One region of the Tepidibacter aestuarii genome, then DNA from elsewhere that is predicted to be linked to it. Evidence: riboswitches for the same ligand, from Rfam matches in the RefSeq annotation. Region 1 holds a riboswitch; the other holds the start of a gene.
What was found. A riboswitch is a leader RNA that binds a small molecule or an ion and turns the genes downstream of it on or off. The one in region 1 is predicted to bind lysine.

Region 1 (3,533 bases):
CGCGGAGATATGATGGATATGGAAGATATAATAGATATATTAGCTATAGATTTATTGGGAGTTATACCTGATGATGAAAGTGTTATAATATCTACTAATAAAGGGGAACCTGCTGTTACTGATTCTAAATCATTAGCTGGACAAGCGTATAGAAATGTTTGTCAAAGAATAATGGGTGAACAAGTTCCGTTTTTAAGTATGGAGACACAAGATTCTTTTATGAATAAGTTGAAAAAAATATTTGGCATTGCTAGATAGGGGGGGAAGCTTTGTTAGATTTATTTAAGATGTTTGGAAATGAATCTAAGACTAGCAAGAATGTAGCAAAAGAAAGGCTTAAATTAGTGCTGGTTCATGATAGAGTAGATTGTTCTTCCAAATTTCTAGATATGATAAAAGGAGACATTATAAATGTTATATCTGAATACATAGAAATTGATGAAAGTGGCTTAGAGGTTAGAGTTGCAAAGTCAAGAAATTCAGATGATGATGCTCCTATGTCTGCACTTGTTGCAAACATACCGATAAGAAAAGTAAAAGAAGGAATAAGATAAAAATATTATTGGGGAATCCGTATAGGATTTCCCAATAATATTTTTATGGACAAGAAAATTGTATAATTTTCAAATTATGTATAACATTAGTGAAATAACTACATTTGCAACTATTTTTAAGCAACAGAGTCGGAAGATTTGTTGGCGCCATGAGTCAGCGCGCAGCGACTAGACTAATTTTTTTAAGTAGGTGAAGACATTGAAGATAGAATTAAAAATGTTTAAGGATATTGATTGGATATTAGTTGCCACTGTAATAGCAATATTTTCAATAGGAATGGTTATTATAAGTAGTGCAACACATGTTAATGATTCAGGAAGTTTTAGACAGCTTAAAGTGCAAGCTTTATCATTTGTGATAGGTTTGGTTGTAATATTTGTTATGCTATTGTTTGACTATAATAATATAGGAAAATACCATAAGTATATATATGGGTTCAATATATTTTTGCTATTAGCGGTTTATATTCCCGGTTTAGGGGTGTCTCATGCAGGTGCTACTTCATGGATTAAATTAGGACCAATAGATATTCAAACATCAGAAATAGTTAAGTTAGGGTTTATAATAAGCTTTGCTAAATTTTTGGAAAATAAAAAAAATAAGTTAAACACATTTAAAGATTTGTTACCTATAATCGCATATGCAGCACCTATATTGTTGTTGATTTTAAAACAACCCGATTTAGGAACTGCAATAGTATTTATATCTATAATATTTGGTATGACATTTGTTTCGGGACTTAATTATAAGATAATAGCTTATACGTCCATTACTGCTATAGTATCTATACCTATAGTATATAATTTTTTAAAACCGCATCAAAGAGTTAGAATAGATGCTTTTTTACATCCCGGGGATCCGAAATACCCTGGAAATTATCAGGTTATTCAGTCTATGGTAGCAATAGGATCTGGAAAGATATTTGGAAAAGGTCTTTTTAAAGGAACTCAAAATCAATATAATTTCCTTCCTGTACAGGAAACAGATTTTATATTCGCTGTATTAGGAGAAGAATTAGGCTTAATCGGTGGAGTTGTATTAGCACTGTTGTTTTCCTTGTTTTTAAATAGAATACTTAAAATAGCAAAGAATGCAAAGGATTTTTATGGAACTTTAATAACAATAGGCGTATTATTTATGTTCTTGTATCAAATTATTCAAAATATAGGAATGGCTATAGGACTTATGCCTGTTACTGGAGTTACTCTTCCTTTTGTTAGTTATGGTGGGAGTTCTTTGGTTACTAGTATGATGGCTCTTGGTATAGTATTAAATGTATCTATGAGAAGAAAAAAGATAAACTTTTAAAGGAAGTGTATATATATGAATATAGCTTTAATAGCTCATGACAGGAAAAAAGAAACTATGGTTAATTTTACAATAGCATATAAAGATATATTAGAAAAACACAATTTGTATGCTACTGGAACTACAGGACTTAGAATTCAAGAGGGATCTGGACTTCAAGTAAATAGATTTTTATCTGGGCCATTAGGAGGAGACCAACAAATCGGTGCAAAAATTGCAGAAGAAGATATGGATTTAGTTATATTTTTAAGAGATGCATTAGAGTCTCAGCCTCATGAGCCAGATATACAAGCTTTAATAAGGTTGTGCGATGTACATTATGTTCCAGTAGCTACTAACTTAGCAAGTGCTGAGATATTTATAAAAGCTATTGAAAGAGGAGATTTAGATTGGAGAAGTGTAAGAAAAACTAACATGTTCAAATAATTAAGCAAAAATATGCTATCTAGATTCTAGATAGCATATTTTTTTTGCATATAAATAGATATTTAATCATATTTATTAGTGTAAAGGAAAAACTTAATTATTTGCATGAATAGAGGCCGCAGGAAAAAGGGTAATTTTTAATTTTAAGGAGAAGAACCTCTGATATTAAAGATGAATGGTTTTCTTGCCGAAAGAATTTGTTTGTTCTTAAATGAGTTCTTGGGTACAAAGTGCATAGCTTTGTAACTGTCATTTATATTATGATGTGCTATTTATGTGGTGGGAATAAAGATTTTCATTGCGTAAATTAGCACTATTTTAAAGCGTTGAAAATAATTATTTTCAACGCTTTTTATCGCTAAGTAAATTATAAAGAAAGTAAATTTTTTAAACAAAAAGGGGGATGAATTATGGATGTTTTGATAAGAGTTAGAATGAGCTTACATGATGCACATTATGGAGGAAACTTAGTTGATGGAGCAAAGATGCTTCAGCTATTTGGAGATGTAGCTACAGAACTTTTGATTAGAAATGATGGAGATGAAGGTCTTTTTAAAGCATATGACAATGTTGAGTTTTTAGCACCTGTCTATGCGGGTGACTATATAGAGGCATATGGGCGTATAGTGAGTGAAGGCAATTCTTCTAGAAAGATGATATTTGAAGCTAGAAAGGTTGCAGTTCAAAGACCAGATATAAATGATTCTGCTGCAGATATACTAGATGATCCTATAGTTGTGTGTAGAGCAAGTGGAACTTGTGTTGTTCCAAAAGATAAGCAGAGAAGATAAGGAGGTAAAATATGGATAAGTTAATTATAACTGCAGCTATATGTGGTGCAGAGGTTACAAAGGCTCATAACCCTACGGTTCCGTATACTGTTAAAGAGATAGGAGATGAAGCGCAAAGGGCTTATGAAGCTGGAGCCAGTATAATACATCTGCATGTAAGAGAAGATAATGGACAACCAACTCAAAATATAGAAAGATTTAGAGCTTGTATAAATGAGATTAAAAATAGATGCCCAGACGTTATAATACAACCGTCTACTGGTGGCGCAGTTGGTATGAGTAATGAAGAAAGACTTCAACCTATATATTTGGATCCAGAAATGGCAACACTTGATTGTGGAACATGTAATTTTGGAGGAGACGATATATTTGTAAATTCTGAAAACACGATTAAAGAGTTTGCAATTAAAATGAAAGAGATTAATATAAAGCCTGAAATAGAAGTATTTGACA
Region 2 (3,533 bases), 1.5 Mb from region 1:
TGAAGAATATAAAAGTATTTTGAAAAGTTCTCTTATAGATTTGAGTGATTATTGTGAAGACAAGATTAGACTTTGTGTTGAAAATTCTGGAAAATTTACTCAGAAATTGTACCAAGAAATTTTAGATGATATTATATATGAAAAAAATGTATTTTTAACATGGGATATAGGTCATTCTTATTTTGAAAAGTATGATGAAATAAAATTTTTCAAAAATAATATAGATAAAATTAAAACTGTTCATGTCCATGATGTAAATGATATAAGTGATCATCAAGTTGTAGGAGATGGGAAGCTTGATTTTTCAAAGTATATAGAGGATATAGGAGCTGAAGATAAGGTTTATATATTAGAGGTAAGACCTAGAGAAAAAGCTTTAGAATCATTAGAAAATTTGAGAAAGTTCATATAAAATTAAAATTTTGTTGTTGACTAAACTAAGAGTGTATTGTATCATTATGAAATAACAAGTGAACGAAAAAAAAGATAGAGGTTGCATTGTTTAATAGTACTGCTTTGGAGTTAAGCACTATGAAGAAGCACGAAAGGAAATAATGCCGAAGCTTTACAACTGATGCTTTAAGGTTGTAGGGTTGGGGTTGCGTATAATATATGCAACACTGTCACAAATACTTATTTGTGGGGAGCTATCATTCAAATGAAAGTAGGCAATTAGCCCTATTTGTAGGGTATTAATTTAAACATGCTTATTTAACCTTGAGTGAAGACTCAAGGTTTTTTTGTTTTGATGGACTCTTCTCCAAAAAATTTCGCTTGTAATCTAAATTTTAGGAGGAGTAAAAATGAGAAAAAGAGGATTTATTTTAATTTTAACTTTTATGTTGTTTGCATTATGCATGAACTTTGGATTTGCAGAAGAGCTAGACCCAGCTCAAGTTAATGCGGATAAGTTTGGGTTATTAACTTTATTACCACCTTTAGTTGCTATAGTTTTAGCATTTGTAACTAAAAATGTTGTGTTATCTTTGTTTTTAGGAGTATTTTCAGGAACGTTTTTGGTTAGTTTAAGTGGTTCTAATGTTTTTATGGCATTATTTAATGGATTTTTATCTATAATAGACAAGGTTTTATCATCTTTAGCAGACCCTTGGGATGCAGGTATTATTCTTCAATGTTTAACTATAGGAGGACTTATTGCACTTATAACTAGAATGGGAGGAGCTAAAGCTATAGCTGAGAGCCTTGCTAAAAGAGCTAAATCTCCTAGAAGTGCTCAATTATTTACTTGGATTTTAGGACTTATAGTATTTTTTGATGATTATGCAAATGCACTTATAGTAGGCCCTATAATGAGACCTGTAACAGATAGAATGAAGATATCAAGAGAAAAATTATCATTTATAATAGATGCAACTGCAGCTCCGATAGCTGGTATTGCTATTATATCTACTTGGATTGGTTATGAAATAAGTTTAATAAAGGATGCTTATGCAAGTATAGGTCAACAGGTAAATGCTTATTCTGTATTTATATCTACTATTCCTTATAGATTTTACAATATATTAATTCTTATATTTATAGTTTGTACTGCTATATTCTTAAGAGAATTTGGACCGATGCTTAAGTGTGAGAGAAGAGCTAGAACTAGTGGAAAAGTTTTAGGTGATGAGATGGATGCTAAGTTTGAAGAGGAAAGTAAAGAGATTCAACCTAAAGAAGGAATTAAGCTTAGTGTATGGAATGCTATAGTTCCTATAGGAGTTTTAATATTTGCATCTTTACTTGGTTTTTACTACAATGGATACAATACTATAATGGGTGGAGAAGATACTGTTTTAATAGAATTATTAAAGAATTCACCTGTTTCATTTGCAGCTGTTAGAGAAACTTTTGGAGCATCTGATGCAAGTATAGTATTATTCCAGGGTGCATTGTTTGCAAGTATAGTAGCTATTATAATGGGTACTAGTCAAAAAATATTCAAGGTATCAGAAGCTATTGATACGTGGGTAAAGGGAATGAATTCACTAGTTATAACAGGTGTTATATTATTACTTGCATGGTCTTTAAGTAGTGTTATAAAAGAGCTTGGAACTGCTAAGTTTTTAGTATCAGTATTATCTGGTGCTATACCTAAATTCTTACTGCCATCTATGATATTTGCACTTGCAGCTGTTATATCTTTTGCGACAGGTACATCTTATGGAACAATGGGTATACTTATGCCACTTACTATACCTTTAGCACATGCTATATCGCCAGAGTCTTCATACATTATAATGAGCGCTGGAGCTGTTTTAACTGGAGCAACTTTTGGAGATCACTGTTCACCTATTTCAGATACAACTATACTATCTTCAATGGGAGCAGGATGCAATCATATAGATCATGTTAATACTCAAATTGTATATGCTGTAACTGTAGGTACTATATCTATACTATTTGGATATTTACCAGCAGGATTTGGAGTACCTGTATATATAACTCTTCCAATAGCTGTTTTAGCTATAATTGGAACTGTGTATTTTGTGGGAACTCCTGTAGAGGATGCAGAAAGTGTATCTTTAAAGGATGTAGCCGATTTATAGTAAAATATTAATATAAAAGTAGTTATCTGGATTTCGTGCTAATGAAATTCAGGTAGCTACTTTTTTTATTTTGTGGGTAATCAAAACTATATATGAAAATACCGTGAATACAACGATATTTTCATATATAGTTTTAGGAGTAAGTATTCTATTATAAAGTTAAATATTATCTACACAATTGTTATTATAGAAAAAATACCGTTATAGGTTTGAGGTTATGTTAAAAATAGGAAATTATGATCGTTTTTTATTGTATATAGATGTGTTATAATATACAGGTTGTTACATGAAATTGTAAGATATAGACAAAAAAGGAGAGAAAAAATAAAGATGGATGCATTTTGGAGCAATACATATGACTCAATGAGTTTTAATCTTTATTCAAAGAGCCATATAACGACTTTGATAATAATAGGTGCTATTATTTTAGGTATGTTTTTAATGAGAGATTATATACAAAAAAATAGAAGAAAAGTAGGGCTTGGTATAGGTATAATGCTTATTATTCAGCAGTTTTTTATGTATTCTTGGTACATAACTTCTGGAAATTTTACTTGGCAAGAATCTCTACCTTTATACATATGTAGAGTAACGACTATTTTATGTATTGTAATGATTTTAAAAGAGAGCTATGGTTTTTTTGAGGTGGCTTACTTTTGGGGAATGTCGGGTAGTGTTGTCGCTTTGATAACTCCTGATCCTGGGTTTGAATTTCCACATGTCATGTTTGTACAGTTTTTTATGGGCCATGGCGGAATGCTAATATCTGTATTGTTCATGATGTATTTTTACAAATTCGAACCAAAATTATCATCACTCAAAAAAACTATAAACTGGACAATAGTCTACTTTGCAGGGGTTGAAATAGTAAATTACGCTATAGGAGCTAATTATTCATATTTAAGAAGTAAACCTATTAGCAAAAGCCCACTTGATTACTTACCCCCTTATCCATATTATGTGCCTATACTTGCTATTATAGCA

Region 2: linked by a shared signal. The riboswitch ahead of M2214_RS04020 (Na+/H+ antiporter NhaC family protein) and the one ahead of kal (3-aminobutyryl-CoA ammonia lyase) in region 1 are both predicted to bind lysine.

What each region holds. Positions count from the first base shown of each region.
Region 1 is NZ_OW235315.1:2,363,762-2,367,294, reverse strand. It holds gene minD (septum site-determining protein MinD) at 1-258, shown strand, start outside; gene minE (cell division topological specificity factor MinE) at 270-554, shown strand; gene rodA (rod shape-determining protein RodA) at 772-1,863, shown strand; gene mgsA (methylglyoxal synthase) at 1,879-2,289, shown strand; lysine riboswitch at 2,392-2,568, shown strand; gene kal (3-aminobutyryl-CoA ammonia lyase) at 2,700-3,080, shown strand; gene kce (3-keto-5-aminohexanoate cleavage enzyme) at 3,092-3,533, shown strand, end outside.
Region 2 is NZ_OW235315.1:844,176-847,708, forward strand. It holds gene M2214_RS04015 (sugar phosphate isomerase/epimerase family protein) at 1-412, shown strand, start outside; lysine riboswitch at 480-658, shown strand; gene M2214_RS04020 (Na+/H+ antiporter NhaC family protein) at 804-2,549, shown strand; gene M2214_RS04025 (YwaF family protein) at 2,913-3,533, shown strand, end outside.